3 regions of the Thiorhodococcus fuscus genome follow, and region 1 is predicted to be linked to each of the others. Evidence: predicted binding sites of a transcription regulator. Region 1 holds the regulator's gene; each other region holds the start of a gene.
What was found. The regulator sigma-54, encoded in region 1, starts transcription at its own class of promoters, with help from an activator protein. The targets are predictions, from matches to a motif close to TGGCANGNTNCNTGCTT.
Positions count from the first base shown of each region.

Region 2: ACFSJC_RS19460 (methanol/ethanol family PQQ-dependent dehydrogenase) is a predicted target of sigma-54. The motif match lies at 3,690-3,706, and genes of this name have one in related genera.
Region 3: urtA (urea ABC transporter substrate-binding protein) is a predicted target of sigma-54. The motif match lies at 1,253-1,269, and genes of this name have one in related genera.

Region 1 is NZ_JBHUHX010000015.1:11,413-17,682, forward strand. It holds gene kdsC (3-deoxy-manno-octulosonate-8-phosphatase KdsC) at 1-97, shown strand, start outside; gene lptC (LPS export ABC transporter periplasmic protein LptC) at 94-720, shown strand; gene lptA (lipopolysaccharide transport periplasmic protein LptA) at 717-1,238, shown strand; gene lptB (LPS export ABC transporter ATP-binding protein) at 1,263-1,988, shown strand; gene ACFSJC_RS06650 (RNA polymerase factor sigma-54) at 2,259-3,746, shown strand; gene hpf (ribosome hibernation-promoting factor, HPF/YfiA family) at 3,777-4,100, shown strand; gene ACFSJC_RS06660 (PTS sugar transporter subunit IIA) at 4,535-4,984, shown strand; gene hprK (HPr(Ser) kinase/phosphatase) at 5,007-5,969, shown strand; gene rapZ (RNase adapter RapZ) at 6,037-6,270, shown strand, end outside.
Region 2 is NZ_JBHUHX010000062.1:54,849-61,118, reverse strand. It holds gene ACFSJC_RS19475 (hypothetical protein) at 1-317, opposite strand, end outside; gene ACFSJC_RS19470 (chloride channel protein) at 401-2,146, opposite strand; gene pip (prolyl aminopeptidase) at 2,317-3,303, opposite strand; gene ACFSJC_RS19460 (methanol/ethanol family PQQ-dependent dehydrogenase) at 3,907-5,862, shown strand; gene ACFSJC_RS19455 (cytochrome c family protein) at 5,934-6,270, shown strand, end outside.
Region 3 is NZ_JBHUHX010000047.1:42,230-48,499, forward strand. It holds gene ACFSJC_RS15405 (radical SAM protein) at 1-114, shown strand, start outside; gene ypfJ (KPN_02809 family neutral zinc metallopeptidase) at 151-1,047, shown strand; gene urtA (urea ABC transporter substrate-binding protein) at 1,331-2,623, shown strand; gene urtB (urea ABC transporter permease subunit UrtB) at 2,826-4,454, shown strand; gene urtC (urea ABC transporter permease subunit UrtC) at 4,461-5,558, shown strand; gene urtD (urea ABC transporter ATP-binding protein UrtD) at 5,555-6,270, shown strand, end outside.

The DNA of each region.
Region 1 (6,270 bases):
TGTCGCGCCCGGCGGACGCGGCGCGGCGCGCGAAGTGTGCGAAATGATCATGGATGCTCAGGGCACCTTCGAGCAGATGATGTCGCGCTATCGATGAGCGCCTATTTCGGCTATTTCGATCGCCCCTTCTGGAGCGGACGGCAACTGATGCTCGCGATCCTGTTCGCGATCGTCGGGGCCATCGCCTGGTGGCAGCTCAAGACACCGGACGGGGATGTCGGCGCGCACCGGACGCGCCCCCGACTGCCGGACTATGTCGTCGATCGATTCTCGGCGGTCGAGACCAACGACAGCGGGCGGCCGATCCGTCATCTGAAGGCGACCGAGCTGCGGCACTACGCCACGGACAATATCTCCGAACTGGACCAGCCGCGCCTGGAGCTGTACCAGACCAAGGGACCACCCTGGAACGCCAAGGCCGACCGAGGCACCATCTACGCGGACGGCGATCAGATCCGCCTGGAGGGCAACGTCGAGCTGGACCGAGCGAGCGACGATGAAAGCCGCCCGGCGCATTTCGAGACCGAACGTCTGGATATCTGGCGCGAGCAAGGATTGGCCGAAACCGATCTCGAAGTACGGGTCGACAGCGATGGCGACGCACTGACCGCGAACGGAATGCGCCTCTGGTATAACGAACCGACCCGCACCACCTTCCATGGACGCGCGCGCATCCGGCTCGCGCCCGAGTCCGATCCCGAGCAGGATCCGCACCCATGACGACCCTCAAAGCCGACCAGACCCGCGCACCCAGGCCCATCGCACACCTATTCCTGGCCGCACTCGCCGTCATGAGCGCCGGACAGGCCTGGGCGCTGAAGGATGACGCCAAACAGCCGATTCTGATCGAGGCCGACGACGTCGAGGTCCGCGAAAGCGACAACACCAGCGTCTATGTCGGCAACGTCCAGGTCGACCAGGGCAGCATGCAGCTCCTGGCCGACCATGTGACCGTCTACCATCGCGAGGACCGCCAACCCAAGTTCATCATCGCGCTGGGCAAGCCGGCACGCTACAAACAGCGTCTCGACGGCGACCAGAGCGAGGTGCACGCATTCGCCAAACGGATCGAATACAACGCCGACAAGGACGAGCTCGTCCTGATCGGCGATGGCGTGCTGATCCAGGGAGAGGACCGACTGACCAGCGAGCGCATCATCTACGATCGCGCCCACGCCCAATTCCGCGCTGGAGGCTCGGGACGGGTCAAGATCACCATCACCCCCGAAAAGCAATAAGGCACCTGCGATGAGGAGGCCCGTTTGACCGCACTGCGCGCCGAACACCTGAAGAAACACTACCGTCGGCGGCAGGTGCTGCAAGACGTCTCGGTCGAGGTCGAACCAGGAGAGGTCGTCGGCCTGCTGGGACCCAACGGTGCCGGCAAGACGACCTGCTTTTACCTGATCGTCGGGCTCATCACGGCCGACCAGGGCCGGATCTCGCTGAACGACCGCGACATCACCCGCATGCCGATGCATGCGCGCGCACGCGCCGGACTCAGCTATCTGGCGCAAGAGCCCTCGGTCTTCCGCAAACTATCGGCACGCGAGAACATCCTGGCCATCCTGGAGACCCGACGCGATCTCAAGCGCGCCGAGCGCGAGGAGCGCTGCGAGCGACTGCTCGAAGAGCTGGGCATCGCGCATGTCGGCGATTCGCTCGCCCTGAGCCTTTCGGGCGGAGAACGGAGACGGCTCGAAATCGCCCGCGCGCTCGCGGTGGATCCGGTCGTCATGCTGCTCGACGAACCCTTTGCGGGCGTCGACCCCATCGCCGTGGGCGACATCAAGGCCATCGTCTCCCATCTGCGGGACCGGCGCATCGGCGTCCTCATCACGGACCACAATGTCCGCGAGACACTCGATATCTGCGATCGAGGCTACATCATCAGTAATGGAAACGTAATCGCCTCGGGCCAGCCGCGCGAGTTGCTCGCCAACCAGCAGGTTCGAGACGTCTATCTCGGCGCCGACTTCTCGATGTGAACGGCGACCTCACGAAGCATCCATGAGCCGACATATAGCCACCAGCCTCACGCCGTCAGCCGCCAGCGCCGGTCCATCATGGACTGGATGGCGTTCTGCACCGCCCGCCCCATATCTGGCGAGTGAAAGACAGAAATGTCTTACAAAACAAAGCCGCAAACCAACCTCCGGCGACTGGCGGCTCTTTTCGCCGAAATGGGCTAGAATGGCAACAGGCACTCTTATTGCTTTAGACCTCAAGCGGTTCACCTCAAGGCGCGTACGCGATCGATGAAGCAATCCATCCAGCTTCGCCTCAGCCAACACCTCACCATGACGCCCCAGTTGCAGCAGGCGATCAAGCTGCTGCAACTCTCGACGCTCGAGCTCCAGAAGGAGATCCAAGAGGCACTCGAAACCAATCTCATGCTCGAAGAGGGCGATGAGAACGAACGTTTCGCGGCCAGTGAGCAGAGCGACGTGCGGCTCGACCAGAGCCAGGTCGAGGCGGAACCCCAGCGCGGCGAGCAGGACTTGGCCGTGGATCGCGAGATCCGCGCCGAGTCGAACGAGATGCCGGACGATCTGCCGGTCGACACCCAGTGGACCGACGTCTTCGACAGCTATCTGCCGCCGACCTCGCACGGCAGCGACGACAGCTCCGATTTCGATCCGTTCGCCCAGCAGAGCCGCCCACAAAGCCTGCAGGATCATCTCGCCTGGCAGCTGAATCTGAGCCGTCTGAACGAGCGCGACTTCATGATCGCTCAGACGGTCATCGACTCGATCGATCAGGCCGGCTATCTGCGCGCGGACGTCGATGAGCTGCTCGCCGCCATCGACAACCCGGATATCAGCGTCGAGGAGGTCGAGACGCTGATCCACCGCGTCCAATCGCTCGACCCGCCAGGCATCGGCGCACGCAGCATCCAGGAATGCCTGATCATCCAGCTGCGTCAGTTGCCCGACCAGGTTCCTGCACGCAACCTGGCCCTTCGGGTCTGCGCTGAGGGTTTCGAGCATTTGCCCAGAAGGGACCTCGGCGCGCTCGCCCGCCTGCTGAAGGAACCGGAGGAGCGCATCGCGGAGGCGGTCGCGCTCATCCGCCAACTCAATCCGAAGCCGGGGACCTTGATCGAAGAGGCGCCGCCGGAGTACGTTGTCCCCGACATCTTCGTCCGTAAAGGGGAGGGTCGCTGGCACGTCGAACTCAATCCGGAGTCGACGCCGAAACTGAGAGTGAACGCGGATTACGCGCGACTGATCAGGCGCTCGGATCAAAGCGCGGACAGCACCACGCTCAAGAGCCATCTGCAGGAGGCACGATGGTTCATCAAGAGCCTGGCCAGCCGCAACGACACGGTTCTGCGCGTGGGATCCAAGATCGTGGAGATGCAACAGGACTTCTTCGAACTCGGCGACGAGGGCATGCGCCCGATGGTTCTGCGCGACATCGCCGAGGCGCTCGAACTGCACGAATCCACCGTATCCCGGGTCACCACCCAGAAGTACATGCATACACCGCGAGGCACATTCGAGTTCAAGTATTTCTTTTCATCGCACGTCAACACCGCTTCTGGCGGCGAGTGTTCATCCACGGCGATCCGCGCCCTGATTCGCAAGCTGATCTCGGGGGAATCCGCCAGAAAGCCCTTGAGCGACAGCAAAATCGCACAGGAACTCGCTGATCAGGGCATCAAGGTCGCACGCCGAACAGTCGCCAAATATCGCGAGGCAATGGGTATCCCACCCTCGAACGAGCGCAAACGCCTAGCATGAGCAGGCTGTTTGAACCTAAGGAGTCAAATGATGCAGATTAACCTGACGGGTCACCACATCGACGTAACCGAAGCGCTGAAGGGTTATGTCGACAGCAAATTCGAACGTCTCGAACGACACTTCGACCACGTCATCAACGCCCACGTCGTCCTCAGCGTTGAAAAGCTCACCCAAAAGGCGGAGGCGACGCTCCATATCAATGGAGGCAAGGTATTTGCCGACTCCGCCCATGAAGACATGTACGCAGCCATCGACGGGCTCATCGACAAGCTCGATCGACAAGTGATCCGCTACAAGGAGAAGAAGAACAGCCACCGACCTGGTGCACCGATCGCCGCCGCCGAGGAGGAATGAGGCGATGGCCGGAAACGTTCATACCGAATGACGCCGAATGGGCGTTCGTCCTCTAAGAGGGCCGGCGGGAGCATGGCCAAGCGCCGCCCCGCCCTCGCCCGACACCGAAGACGGACGTCACGCCAGGTCGTCGCATGAACGTTGACCGAAAGCGCCTAAGATCCCGATACGCATCGATCTGACCGCTGCGCCGACTCGCTGAGGCGCGCGACACCTCGAACGGACACAAGGAAGGCCGTTCGAGGTGTTTTTCATTGAGACGATGGCGACTGAGCACATATGATGCACCCGTCATCCCATGCACCCGTCATCGGGCCGATTTCGAGGAAACCACGACTCATGACCAGAATCACTTGTCCGCGATGCCTCTGGCAACCATCGCCAAGCGACATGATCGCCGTGAAACGCGCCGGTGCCTGACAGGAGTTGACCCCATGTTCAGCCCCGATCTGATCAGCGAATCCCGCATCGGATGCGGCCTTGAGATCTCCAGCAAGAAGCGTCTGCTCGAAACACTGGCCGAACTCCTGGCGACCGATCACCCGCGACTACAGACCGAAACCGTCTTCGAGCGCCTGCTCGAACGCGAGCGTCTCGGCAGTACCGGGCTCGGTCACGGGATCGCGCTGCCTCACGCGCGCCTGAAGGAGGTATCCGACGTCATCGGCGCCTTCGTCCAGATCAAGCAAGGGATCGATTACGATGCCGCAGACGGCGAGTCCGTCGACCTGGCCTTCGCCCTGCTCGTCCCGGAGGCGGCGAACGAGGAGCATCTCCACCTGCTCGCCCATCTGGCCAGCCTCTTCAGCGACCCCGAGATCCGAGCGCAACTGCGCGAAGCCGACTCCGCTGCCCGACTCCTGAGCGTCCTGAACGCACGATAGACCGCCCGGCGAGACGCCAGCAATGATCGACAGCCTGCAATTCCTGATCGCTCAGACGGCGCCGCAACTCAAGCTCGGTTGGCTCACACCCGAGCCCAAGGAGCCACGCCCGCTGCGCGGCGAAACACCTGCGCACGGGAGCCAGTCTCTGATCGGATCGCTCAACTGCATCCACCCCAACCGACTGCAGGTGATCGGCCACCCCGAGCAGATCTATCTGACCGAACTGGGAAGCACCGCCTTTACCGAAACCATCGAAAAGCTCTTCGCCGACCGTCCCGCAGCGGTGATCTTCTCCGATGACATCGAGCCGGATGCCGCCCTGCGAGAGGTCGCCGAGCGCACCCAGACCCCGCTTCTCAGCTCGTCGCTCGGGGATCAGGATCTGATCAACCATCTACGCTATTTCCTGACCCACGCCTTGGCCGAACGCGAGACCGTTCACGGCGTCTTCATCGAGGTGCTGGGCATGGGCGTGCTGCTGGTGGGCAATCCAGCGGTGGGCAAGAGCGAACTGGCGCTGGAGCTCATCACGCGCGGTCACCGCATCATCGCCGACGACGCGCCCCGGTTCGCCCGCATCGCGCCCGAGGTACTGGAAGGGACCTGCCCGGAGACACTCCGAGACTTCCTTGAGGTCCGAGGACTCGGCATTCTCAACATCCGGGCCATGTTCGGCGAGGGCGCGGTGCTGCGCGACAAAACGCTCAACCTCATCATCGACCTGCAGCCGCTGGACCACCAGCAGCTCGAATGCATCGATCGGCTCAGCGGAAGCCTCACGGCCATGAACATCCTGGGCGTCGCCGTCCCCAAGATCCTGATGCCGGTCGCCCCCGGCCGCAATCTGGCCATCCTGGTCGAAGCGGCGGTGCGCCACCAGATCCTACGGATCCGGGGCTATGACGCCGGAGTGGATTTCATCGACCGCCAGGCCAGAGCGATCAGCATCGACCGACCCGATCCACCGACACTCCGACGCTGAGTTCGCTGGACAGCGACGCCTCATATTCGATGTCTCACATCAACGACACCCGACGCGAAGACATGCGATGAAACTCATCATTCTCAGCGGCCTGTCAGGCTCCGGAAAGAGCGTCGCGCTCCACACGCTCGAGGATCTGGGGTATTACTGCATCGACAACCTGCCGCTCTTCCTGCTAAAGGATTTGGCGCTGGGGCTCCACAACACGCTGGATACCGCCTTCACCAACACGGCCGTCGGGATCGATGCCCGAACCAACAGGGAGGCGCTGATCCAGCTCCCCCAGCTGGTGACGACGGCA
Region 2 (6,270 bases), on a different contig from region 1:
CAGATCGCGCTCGCCATGGCGTAGTTGATCGCCACCAGAAAGACCATGGAGCCGTCGAAGAGCCGGATGTCCAGCCACTGCAGAACGCGGGTGAGCAGGATGCGATGCTCGTTGTGCAGCGCCCACCAGGCGGACAGATCGCCGGTGGAGACCTTCTCGACGAACTGGTAGATGCCCCAGGAATCCCAGAAGGGGGTCGGCGTGTAGCTCCGAAAGCCGCCGATCACCGCCAGGGAGACGAAGAGCACCGCCAGGGCGAGAAAGGGCCAGGTGAGGTAAGGCGGCCGAAGGTCGCGCGATAAGACAAGCATAGGCATCGGGGTGATCCAGCACGGGGAAATCGGGAATCGGTGGCAACGCGCGGATGAAGCAGCCCTGGTGAACAGGTATCCAGCGCGGGTCAGTAACGATAGGCCGACTCGATCCGGCCCTTGGTCAGAACGCCGTAGATATGATCGATACCAGGGGCGATCGGGCGCTGGACATAGAGCGCCTCCACGCCCCGCGCCCGCAGGATGTCGAGCGCCTCTTTGAGCGTCGCCTGCAGATGGACCGGTGCCAGTTCGAGCCGCTCGGCCGGAATCGCGAGCAGATCGATCTCCTGCGCCTCCGGGTCATGGGCGAGATGGCTGGCGATGGCGATCCCCGGCATCAGCAGCGAAGGCCCCCTGGCCGTCTCGATGATGATCCATTCAGGTCCCTCCCCCATCAGGCGCTCCGCCGCAGCACGGGTCATGAGAGCTGGCTGACGTCTGAAATTGGTATTCATCGCCCCGCCCACCGCGCTGCGCCGCAGCAGCTCGACCACCGGATTGGCGCGGTAATCCAGCCCGTTGGCCCGCAGCACGCCGAGAAAGAGCGAATTCTTGCGGAACAGCTGACTGGTCGTGACGACCGCCAGAATGATCGCCAGCATCCCCGGCATCATGACGCCGGGGCTGTGCGCCAATTCCACGATGGCGGTCAGGGCGGCCAGCGGCGCCTGCAGGCTCGCGCCCATCATCGCCCCCATGCCGAGCAGGGCATAGTAGCTGGCATGGCTCGCATCGATGGGCACCCATAGACCGGCCAGACCCGCCACCAGATTGCCGATCACCGCCCCCATGAACAGCGCCGGACCGATGGTTCCACCCGGAATGCCGAACCCCACGCTGGTCGAGGTCGCAATCAGCTTGACCAGCAGCAGGACCAGCAGAAACGCCCAGGGCAACTGACCGGCCAGCAGGCTGTGCAGGGTGTCGTAACCCAGCCCCATCACCTCCGGAACCAGCATTCCGCACAGTCCAGCGGTCAACCCGGCGAGAACGATTCGCCAGAAATAGGGGAACCGCTTGCCGAATCGCGCACAGCTCTGCAACGCCTGGATGTAGGCGGCGGACAGTGCGCCCGCAGCCAGCCCCAGCACCGCCACCGGCAGCAGATCGGAGAGCGAGGTCAACAGAAAGGGATGCACCTGAAAGACGGGCGCACTGCCGAACACGGCGACCGACACTGCGTTGGCGCTGACTGCGGCCAGGATGATGGGGATGAAACCGGCGATGCTGTATTCCAGCGCCAGCACCTCGAGCGCGAAGATGACGCCGGCCAGCGGTGTGTTGAACGAAGCCGCGATCCCGGCGGCCGTGCCGCAGGCGGCCATGTTGCGGATACTGTTGTTGGGCAGGGCGAGCCCCTGTCCGATCAGACTGCCGCTGGCCGCGCCCAGATAGACGTGCGGTCCTTCGCGCCCGACCGAGTGGCCGCTGACGATCGCGATCGCCGCCCCGACGAACTGGAGCACCAGCCCGCGCGCGGTGAGATGACCCTGGTGATATTCCATGCGCTCCATGACGCGCGCCACGCCGAGCACCGGGATCCCCTGGGCGAAGCGAACGAAGATCACTCCGATGGCCAGCGCCCCGACCAGGGGCAGCAGTAGCCGCATCCAGAGCGACAACGCCTCGTAGTTCTCGCCATGCAGCGGCAGCATGACCGCCTGGAACCCTTCGACCGAGAGCCGGAAACCGACGATCAGAACCCCGGTCGCCAATCCCGCAATCAGCCCCAGCAGGGCATGCCAGAGGAGCGCATCCGGCCGCGAGAGACGCAGCCGAAGCGCCTCCAGATCCAGGCGCGGCCGATGGCGGAGAAATCTGCGAAACAGCATGGCGCGCCATCTTGCGGACCAAACGGGCACTTGGCAACCACCCCCGGCCCACTCAAACACCCACGACGCCCGCATTCACCGCCGCGCCAACCGGCGAAGGACACCTCAGATTGCGCTCGCACCCCGTCCGAATGACGGGCGTGACGTGCGTCGAAACACTGCAGCGGCGGTCAGCAACCGTCCGGCAGACCGCGCAGGCGATCGGTCTCCTCGATCAGCGCGTCGAGGATCGCCGCATCCCAGGCCAGGTGTCCGGCGTCTGCGAGCAGGCGCAGCCGTGAACCGGGAACGGCGCGATGGAGCGACCAGGCGCCCTCCGGGGGACAGACCAGGTCGCGCTGCCCCTGCACCATGACCAGCGGACAATCCGGGAGCTGCCGGGCACGCATCAGGATCTCGTCCTCGGCCAGAAAATAACGATGGAACGCATAGTGGATCTCGATCCGGGCCTTCGCCAGTGCGGCGGTGTCCGGTTCCCCAGTCGCCGGTTCCCCAGTCGCAGGGACATCCCGGTCCGAGAGCCACGAGGGAATCGCGCTCAGCAGACGCTCGCCCCAGACCGTCCAGGCACGCGCCGCAGCGGCCGCCATCCTCGGATCCTCGCCGTTCACGCGCCCCTGATAGCGCTCGATCAGCCGCTCCCAATCCGTCTCTCCGACGCAGTCGCAAAGGGACTGCCAGTCGTCGGGAAAGAAGCGCGCGGCACCCGACTCGCCGAAGAACCAGGCCAGATCGCGACGACGCGCCAGAAAGACCCCGCGCAGTACGAGTGCGGACAGCCGCTCCGGATGGGTCTGCGCATAGACCACCGCCAAGGTCGCGCCCCAGGAACCGCCGAACAGGACCCAGCGATCGATACCCAACGCACGCCGCACCAACTCCAGATCGGCGATCAGATCGGAGGTTCGATTGGCGACGAGCCCTCCGAGCGGAACGGATCGTCCGCAGCCGCGCTGATCGATGAGCACGATTCGATAGTGCTCGGGATCGAAGAGGCGCCGATGCTCGGGCGAACACCCCGAGCCGGGACCTCCATGCAGAAAGACGAGCGGTCGGCCGTCTGGCCGACCGCACTCCTCGACATAGAGCAGATGACCGCCACCGACCGCCAGATGATGCGTCCGAAAGGGCTCGATCGGAGGATAGAGTGAAGGCATCGAACCACCTCGCCTGAGTTGTGACCGAGGAATGGGTTGTGACAGAAGTCCCTCTCGATGATTCCCTGAAACGGTTCACGGAATCGAGGAGCGCGTCTGTAACGGGCGGACTGTCCCTCGCCTGACACATGACGGGCAGCTCAGGTACAGAAAATCGCAAGCGCGTCGCCCCTTTAAACGCTCGCAACCCAACAGCGCCCCGTCCCATCAGAAACCGCGTCGGCGAACACGCAGGTTCGCCGCAACGGCAGCTCGGCCACCCTACTGCCGGAGCGGCGCGGCAGACCCAAACAAGTCCAGTCACCTGACGTCTCCACGCCCTGCATCTCCCCCCGCAGACGCCGCGAACACAGTATCGGCGCCTCACGCCGGCATGTGGCACCCACTGGCATAGGGTTTGCTGATGGGGGTTGCCAGCATTTGCGAAATCGAGGCGACAACAGAGCGCAGAAGCAGAACTCAGGCAACGTCGCGTGCTGGCGGACATCCCTCCGGCACACCGAGTGAGTCCGCTTCATGAGCTGCGGGGCAAGCAGGCAACGAGCATGACGTGCCTGTTCCTCGGGCTCATCTTCATAGTCCATCGAGGAGGTTCCGAGAACGATGCCAACCCCAAAGAACTCATTGCTGATCGCCTGCGCATCCGCCGCGCTCGCCTTCAGCGCTAACAGCTTTTCGAACGAAGAGCTCTTGGAACTGCAGCAGGACCCGAATCTCTGGGTCATGCAGAACGGCGACTACGCCAGCACCCGATACAGCGAACTCGATCAGATCAACGCCGACAACGTCAAGAATCTGCGTGTCGCCTGGACCTTCTCGACCGGGGTGCTGCGCGGTCACGAGGGCGGTCCGCTGGTGATCGGGGATGTCATGTACATCCACACCCCCTTCCCCAACAAGGTGTTCGCACTCGACCTCAACAACGAAGGGAAGGTGATCTGGAAATACGAGCCGCGCCAGGACACCAGCGTCATCCCGGTGATGTGTTGCGACACGGTCAACCGTGGCGTGGCCTACGGGGACGGCAAGATCTTCCTCTACCAGGCCGACACCACACTGGTCGCGCTCGATGCCAAGACCGGCGAGAAGATCTGGTCGGTGGTCAACGGCGATCCCTCCAAGGGAGGCACCGGCACCTCGGCCCCCATGGTGGTCAAGGACAAGGTCTATGTCGGCATCAGTGGCGGCGAATTCGGCGTGCGCGGCTATCTGACCGCCTACGACACCAAGACCGGCGAGCAGGTCTGGCGCGCCTATTCGATGGGTCCTGACGCAGACACCCTGATCGACCCCGAACAGACCACCCATCTCGGCAAACCGGTCGGCAAGGACTCGGGCATCTCCACCTGGGAAGGCGATCAGTGGAAGATCGGCGGCGGCACCACCTGGGGCTGGTATTCCTACGATCCCGAGCTGAACCTCATCTATTACGGCACGGGTAACCCGAGCACCTGGAACCCCTCGCAGCGTCCAGGCGACAACCGCTGGTCCATGACTATCTTCGCGCGCGACGCCGACACGGGCGTCGCCAAATGGCTGTTCCAGATGACCCCGCACGACGAATGGGACTACGACGGCGTCAACGAGATGATCCTGGTCGACCTCCCCTTCCCCGGCTCGGCTGCGGGCTCGGCCGCACAGACGACGACGGCAACGGCGGACACGACGGAGGCCAAACCTGACGCGGGCTTCAAATGGCGCTCGCTCATCCCAGGCAAGCCGGCGGCTGCCGATTCGACCGTGGCACAGCCTGCAGCGGCCGAGGAACCCGCAAGCAATGTCCGCAAGCTCCTGGTCCACATGGACCGCAACGGCTTCGGCTACACGCTCGACCGCGTCACGGGCGAGCTGCTGGTCGCGGAGAAGTTCGACCCCGCCGTGAACTGGGCGACCCATATCGACATGGAAACCGGACGTCCGCAGGTCGTCTCCAAGTATTCCACCGACCAGAACGGCGAGGACGTCAACACCACCGGCGTCTGTCCCGCCGCCCTCGGCACCAAGGATCAGCAGCCCTCTTCCTTCTCGCCACGCACCGGACTCTTCTACGTGCCGACCAATCACGTCTGCATGGACTACGAGCCCTTCCAGATCTCCTACGCAGCCGGCCAACCCTACGTCGGCGCTACGGTCAGCATGTATCCGGCGCCGGGCGGCACCAATCTGGGCAACTTCATCGCCTGGGACGCGCAGGAGGGCAAGATCGTCTGGTCCATCCCGGAGCAGTTCTCGGTGTGGAGCGGCGCGCTCGCGACGGCCGGAGACGTGGTCTTCTACGGCACCCTGGAGGGTTACCTCAAGGCGGTCGACGCCAAGACGGGCAAGGAGCTGTACCGCTTCAAGACGCCCTCCGGGATCATCGGCAACGTCAACACCTACACCCACAAGGGTAAGCAGTACATCGCCGTTCTATCGGGTCTCGGCGGCTGGGCCGGCATCGGCATGGCGGCGGGTCTGACCGAACCGAACGCCGGTCTCGGCGCGGTCGGCGCCTACGCCTCGCTCAGCGACTACTCGCAGTTGGGCGGACAGTTGACCGTCTTCGAACTGCCCGACTGATCCCGACCGGGCACGCGGACACCCCGGGTCCGCGTGCCCCATCGCAACGCCCACCGAACACGAGAGACGCCATGCTCAACAGCAAGCCACTCGGTCCGCACCTGCTCGCGACCACCCTGCTGATCGGAACCGCCCTGCCCGGATTCGCCGCCACCGCAGCGGACGACTACCTCAGTTTCAAGTTCTCGCCCGAGACCCCCTATTATTTTGAGAACGGCAAGGTCGACTTCGGCACCTACAACGGATTCCGCCGTTATCACTCGGAGTGCCACGTCTGTCATGGCCCGGCGGGACTGGGCAGCTCCTACGCCCCCGCGCTGATGAAATCGATGCAGGTCCTGACCTTCAACCAGTTCGTCGACGTGGTCATCCACGGACGCACCGGACTCGACGAACGCGTCATGCCCT
Region 3 (6,270 bases), on a different contig from region 1:
GAATCTCCCGAAGCATCCCCAGAAGACAGATCGGACATCTCGACCGATTTCGGGACGAATGGCATGCTAGAGGACATCAAGGTGCGTCTGAAGCGCTGGCTCGCGTTCAGCTAGAGGGCGCCGATCACAACCGATCGAATAGGTCATCCAATGCGCTGGGAAGACGGTCGCCGTAGCGACAACATCGAGGACCGCCGGGACGAGGGGTTCAGCGGCCAACCCACGGGTTTCGGACCACGGCTCGGCATTCGCGGCGGGGTCGGCGGCATCCTGGTGGTAGTGGTCCTGCTCCTGCTCGGCGTCGATCCCAGCCAGTTGCTGTCGCAGCTCGACCGGCTGCCCATCGACACCACGCCGAGCAGTCATCAGACGACACCCCATGCCAATGGCCACCCGGCCGGTCAGGACCAACTCGCCGACTTCGTCTCGGTCGTGCTGGCCGACACCGAGGACACCTGGACCACAGTCTTCCGCGAGCACGGTAAAGGCTACAGCGATCCACACCTGGTCCTCTTCAGCGGCGCGACCCGCTCGGCCTGCGGACTCGGACAGGCGGCCATGGGGCCCTTCTATTGTCCGGCCGATCGCAAGGTCTATATCGACCTCTCCTTCTACGACGACCTGCGCGAACGCTTCGGCGCGCCGGGCGATTTCGCCCAGGCCTATGTCATCGCCCACGAGGTCGGCCATCACGTCCAGAACCTGCTCGGCATCTCGACCAAGGTGCATAACGCCCAGCAGAAGGCCAGCCGAACCCAGGCCAACGCGCTCTCCGTCCGGCTGGAGCTCCAGGCCGACTGTTTCGCCGGTCTCTGGGCGCACCGCGCCCATGTCTCGCGCGACATCCTGGAGCCCGGCGACCTCGAAGAGGGACTCCGGGCCGCCTCCGCCATCGGCGACGACCGGCTCCAGCGCCAGTCGCAGGGCCGAGTCACACCCGACAGCTTCACCCACGGCAGCTCGGCGCAGCGCGTGCGCTGGTTCAAGCGCGGATTCCAGGACGGCGACATCGGGGCCTGCGACACCTTCTCCGCCAAGCAGCTTTGAATGAGATCACGACGGCACATCCATACCTCCGTAGCCCGACGCGAGGAGAATGACCGCTGGAGACCAACCTTGGTGCAACAATCCTCGACACCTCGCACATAAAGAGTGCAAGGGCATGGCGCTCAGCACCAATCCGGGGCCTAAAACATCCTAAGAACGTCAAGAATCCAGGCGCGGGGACAGGAGAGCGAGCACCAGATGAAGATGGCATAACCTCTGCTTAAGGCATCGTCGAACGTACGCTCGAATCCACTGAGTCCACCCCATCAGGAGATATGCGTCCATGTCGAAAAGCAGGCTTCGCGTCTCGGCCACAGCACTGGCTGCCGCACTCTCGATCGGCCTCTCGTCGGTCGCCTCGGCCGCCGACACCATCAAGGTCGGCATCCTCCATTCGCTCTCGGGCACCATGGCGATCAGCGAAACCACGCTGAAGGACACCATGCTGATGCTCATCGACGAGCAGAACAAGAAGGGCGGGCTGCTCGGCAAGAAGCTCGAACCCGTGGTGGTGGATCCCGCCTCCAACTGGCCGCTGTTCGCCGAGAAGGCGCGCGAACTGCTGGAGAAGGACAAGGTCGCGGCGGTCTTCGGCTGCTGGACCTCGGTCTCGCGCAAGTCGGTGCTGCCGGTGTTCGAGGAGCTGAACGGCCTGCTCTTCTATCCAGTGCAGTACGAGGGCGAGGAATCCTCCAAGAACGTCTTCTACACCGGCGCCGCGCCCAACCAGCAGGCGATCCCGGCGGTCGACTATCTGATGAACGACCTGGGCGTGGAACGCTGGGTGCTGGCGGGCACGGACTACGTCTATCCGCGCACCACCAACAAGATCCTGGAGGCCTATCTCAAGGCCAAAGGCGTCGCGGACGACGACATCATGATCAACTACACGCCCTTCGGTCATTCCGACTGGCAGAGCATCGTCTCGGACATCAAGAAGTTCGGCTCCACCGGCAAGAAGACCGCCGTGGTCTCGACCATCAACGGCGACGCCAACGTGCCTTTCTACAAGGAGCTGGGCAACCAGGGCATCTCCTCCGAGGACATCCCGGTGGTGGCCTTCTCGGTGGGCGAAGAGGAACTTTCGGGCATCGACACCAAGCCGCTGGTCGGCCATCTCGCGGCCTGGAACTACTTCATGAGCGTCGATACGCCCGAGAACGAGGCCTTCATCGACACCTGGCACGACTTCATCAAGGACGACAAGCGCGTCACCAACGACCCCATGGAGGCCCATTACATCGGCTTCAATCTGTGGGTGAAGGCGGTCGAGAAGGCCGGCAGCACCGATCCCGACAAGGTCGCCGCAGCCATCATCGGACAGGAAACCCCCAACCTGACCGGCGGCAAGGCGGTGATGCTCAAGAACCACCACATCACAAAGCCGGTGCTGATCGGCGAGATCCAGGACGACGGCCAGTTCGCCGTGGTCTGGGAGACCGAGAAAGAGGTTCCCGGCGACGCCTGGTCCGACTATCTGCCTGGCAGCAAGGACATCATCGCCGACTGGACGCCGCCGATCTCCTGCGGCAACTACAACACCGTCACCAAGACCTGCTCCGGTCAGAACTACTGATTCGAGCGTCCCACCGATCCTGATCTGAACGGTCAGGATCGGCGATTTAGCAAGTCACGGGTCGCGCCTTCATGCAATTGGCGTGTCCCTGGGTGGGCTGGCGTCGGTTCTCCGCCCGGCGCCCAGCTCCTCAAAAATCCCCGTACCCAAACGCATTCATGAACCGCGCCCCTCGACTCGGGACGCCGTTCGAGGGTCCGCCATGCCAGTCAGATGTCTCAGCCGCGCCGGTCTGCGAGCCAGGCTGATCGCCGCCTTTCTGCTGATCGCATCGATGCCGAGCGCCTTCGCCGATCCGGGCGACTTCCAACGGGGCGCGGCGCTGATCGCCGAGAACAGCTTCGCCAGCCTCGAAGAAGGCGTGGCGCTGGTTGCCGCGAGCGGAGACCCCAAGGCGCGCCAACTGCTGCTGGCGCTACAGGGAAGCGATCTCTATCTGCTCAAATCCGATCGAACGCTGGTGATCGCGGCCAAAGGAACGGATGGCTACGACCTCACCGACCCGCTGACCGGCGAGCCGGCCGGAACCGCCGCCTCCAAGCGCGAACTCAAGCGCATCCGCATCAATAACCGACTGCGCTCCCAGCTGAGCGCGGCCATCGCCGGTCTCGACCTCTCGCATCAGGATCCCGCCATCCGACTGTCCGGCGTCAACGAGATGCTCGCCAACCTGGACGACGACGGACTCAAGCTGCTGCGCGAGCGTATCCAGGTCGAGACGGACACCGAGGTGCGCGAGGCGATGACCACGGCGATCGCACTGGGCGATCTGGACAGCACGGATCCCGAGGTGCGACTGCGGTCGCTCGACGTCCTGCAAGGCAACCTGCATCCAGCGGTACGCGGCGCCATCCGGCGGTTGATCGAGACCGACGCCGACCCCGAGGTCCTCAAGAGCGCACAGCGGGTCAAGGACAGCATCGAGTTCAAACTCGAACTCTACAGCCTGGCCGAAACGCTCTTCTTCGGTCTGAGCCTGGGCTCGGTGCTGGTGCTGGCGGCGATCGGGCTGGCCATCACCTTCGGCGTCATGGGGGTCATCAACATGGCCCACGGCGAGCTCATCATGCTCGGCGCCTATACCACCTATCTCGTCCAGCAACTGATGCCGGGGCACATCGGGCTCGCGCTCCTGCTGGCGATTCCGGCGGCCTTCATGGTCTCGGGCGCGGTCGGCATCCTCATCGAGCGCGGCGTCATCCGCTTCCTCTACGGCCGACCGCTGGAGACCCTGCTCGCGACCTTCGGCATCAGCCTCATCCTGCAGCAGCTGGTGCGCACCCTCATCTCGCCGCAGAACGTGCCGGTCGCCAATCCGGAGTGGATGTCGGGCTCCTGGCAGATCAACAGCGTCCTCTCGCTGACCATGAATCGCATGGTCATCATCGCCTTCTGTCTCATCGTCTTCAGCGCGCTCTATCTGGTGATGCGCAAGACGGCGCTGGGGCTGCAGGTGCGCGCGGTCTCGCAGAACCGCGCCATGGCACGCGCCATGGGGGTGCGCTCGGCGCGAGTGGATGCTCTGACCTTCGGACTCGGCTCCGGCATCGCCGGCGTGGCCGGCGTGGCGCTCAGCCAGCTCACCAACGTCGGCCCCAATCTGGGGCAGACCTACATCATCGACTCCTTCATGGTGGTGGTCTTCGGCGGGGTCGGGAATCTCTGGGGAACCCTGGTGGCAGGCATGTCGCTCGGCGTCGTCAACAAGATCCTCGAACCCTGGGCCGGTGCCGTGCTGGCCAAGATCCTGGTCCTGGTCTTCATCATCCTCTTCATCCAGAAACGCCCGCGCGGACTCTTCCCGCAGAAGGGTCGAGCGGCGGAGGGCTGATCCGTGATGCGATCCGACATCCAACCGGGCAGGCTCCATCTCGATCGCGGCGGCCGGATCTTTCTGATCCTGCTGGCGGTCACGACCCTCCTGGTCCCCATCCTCAACCTGGCCATCCCGGCGGACAGCCCGCTGCACGTCTCCACCTTCACGGTGACCCTGCTCGGCAAGTATCTGACCTATGCCCTGCTCGCCGTCGCCGTCGATCTGGTGTGGGGCTATCTCGGCATCCTCAGTCTGGGGCACGGCGCCTTCTTCGCCCTCGGCGGCTATGCCATGGGCATGTATCTGATGCTCCAGATCGGCGACCGCGGCGTTTACGGCAACCCGGATCTGCCGGACTTCATGGTCTTCCTCAACTGGCACGAGCTGCCCTGGTTCTGGCACGGCTTCGACATGTTCTGGTTCGCCGCCCTCATGGTGATCCTGGTGCCCGGCGTCCTGGCCTTCGTCTTCGGCTGGCTCACCTTCCGCTCGCGCGTCACCGGTGTCTATCTGTCCATCATCACCCAGGCCCTGACCTACGCCCTGATGCTGGCCTTCTTCCGCAACGAGATGGGATTCGGCGGCAACAACGGCCTGACCGACTTCAAGGATCTGCTGGGATTCGATCTGCAATCGGACGCGACCCGGATCGGGCTCTTCATCGCCAGCGCGCTGGCGCTCGCCGGCGGCTATCTGGCCTGCCGCTATCTGGTCAACTCCAAGCTGGGACGGGTCGCCATCGCCATCCGCGACGCCGAGAGCCGCACCCGCTTCATCGGCTATCGGGTCGAGCAGGTCAAGCTCTGGATCTTCACCTTCTCGGCCGTGCTCGCCGGCATCGCCGGGGCGCTCTACGTGCCCCAGGTCGGCATCATCAATCCGGGCGAGTTCTCGCCGCTCAACTCGATCGAGATCGTGGTCTGGGTCGCCATCGGCGGACGCGCCACACTCTACGGCGCGGTGCTGGGCGCACTGCTGGTCAACTACGGCAAGACCTATCTCACCGGGGTCATGCCGGACGCCTGGCTGTTCGCACTGGGCGGGCTCTTCGTGCTGGTCACGCTCTTCCTGCCCCAGGGCATCGCCGGCCTGCTGCGCCGCAAGGGGGCTACCGCATGAAGACGCTCGATACCCTGCGCGCCACCATGCGTCGCGACCAGGTCTGGGACTTCATGCGGCCCAGACAGGGGCTGGGGCTGGAGCTGGACATGAGTCACGGCACCATCCTCTACCTGGAGGACATCTCGGTCATCTTCGACGGCTTCCGCGCGATCGACCACCTCAACCTCTACATCGACGCGGGCGAGCTGCGCTGCATCATCGGACCGAACGGCGCCGGCAAGACCACCATGATGGACATCATCACCGGCAAGACGCGGCCCGACACGGGCACCGCCTGGTTCGGCCAGACCATCGACCTGCTGCGTCTGTCCGAACCCGAGATCGCCAGCCTCGGCATCGGACGCAAGTTCCAGAAGCCCACGGTCTTCGAGCCGCTCTCGGTACTGGAGAATCTGGAATTGGCCATGGCCGCCGACAAGCGTGTTTGGCCGACCCTGAGGGCGCGTCTGACAGGGGAACAGCAGAGCCGCATCGACGAGGTGCTGGAGACCATCGGGCTGCAGGAGCACCGCGCCCAGCGCGCGGGCGCGCTGTCGCACGGTCAGAAGCAGTGGCTGGAGATCGGCATGCTGCTGATGCAGGATCCCTATCTGCTGCTGGTCGACGAGCCGGTCGCCGGCATGACCCACCAGGAGATGGACCGCACCGCCGAGCTGCTGAAATCCCTCGCCGGCAAACACTCGGTCGTGGTCGTGGAGCACGACATGGA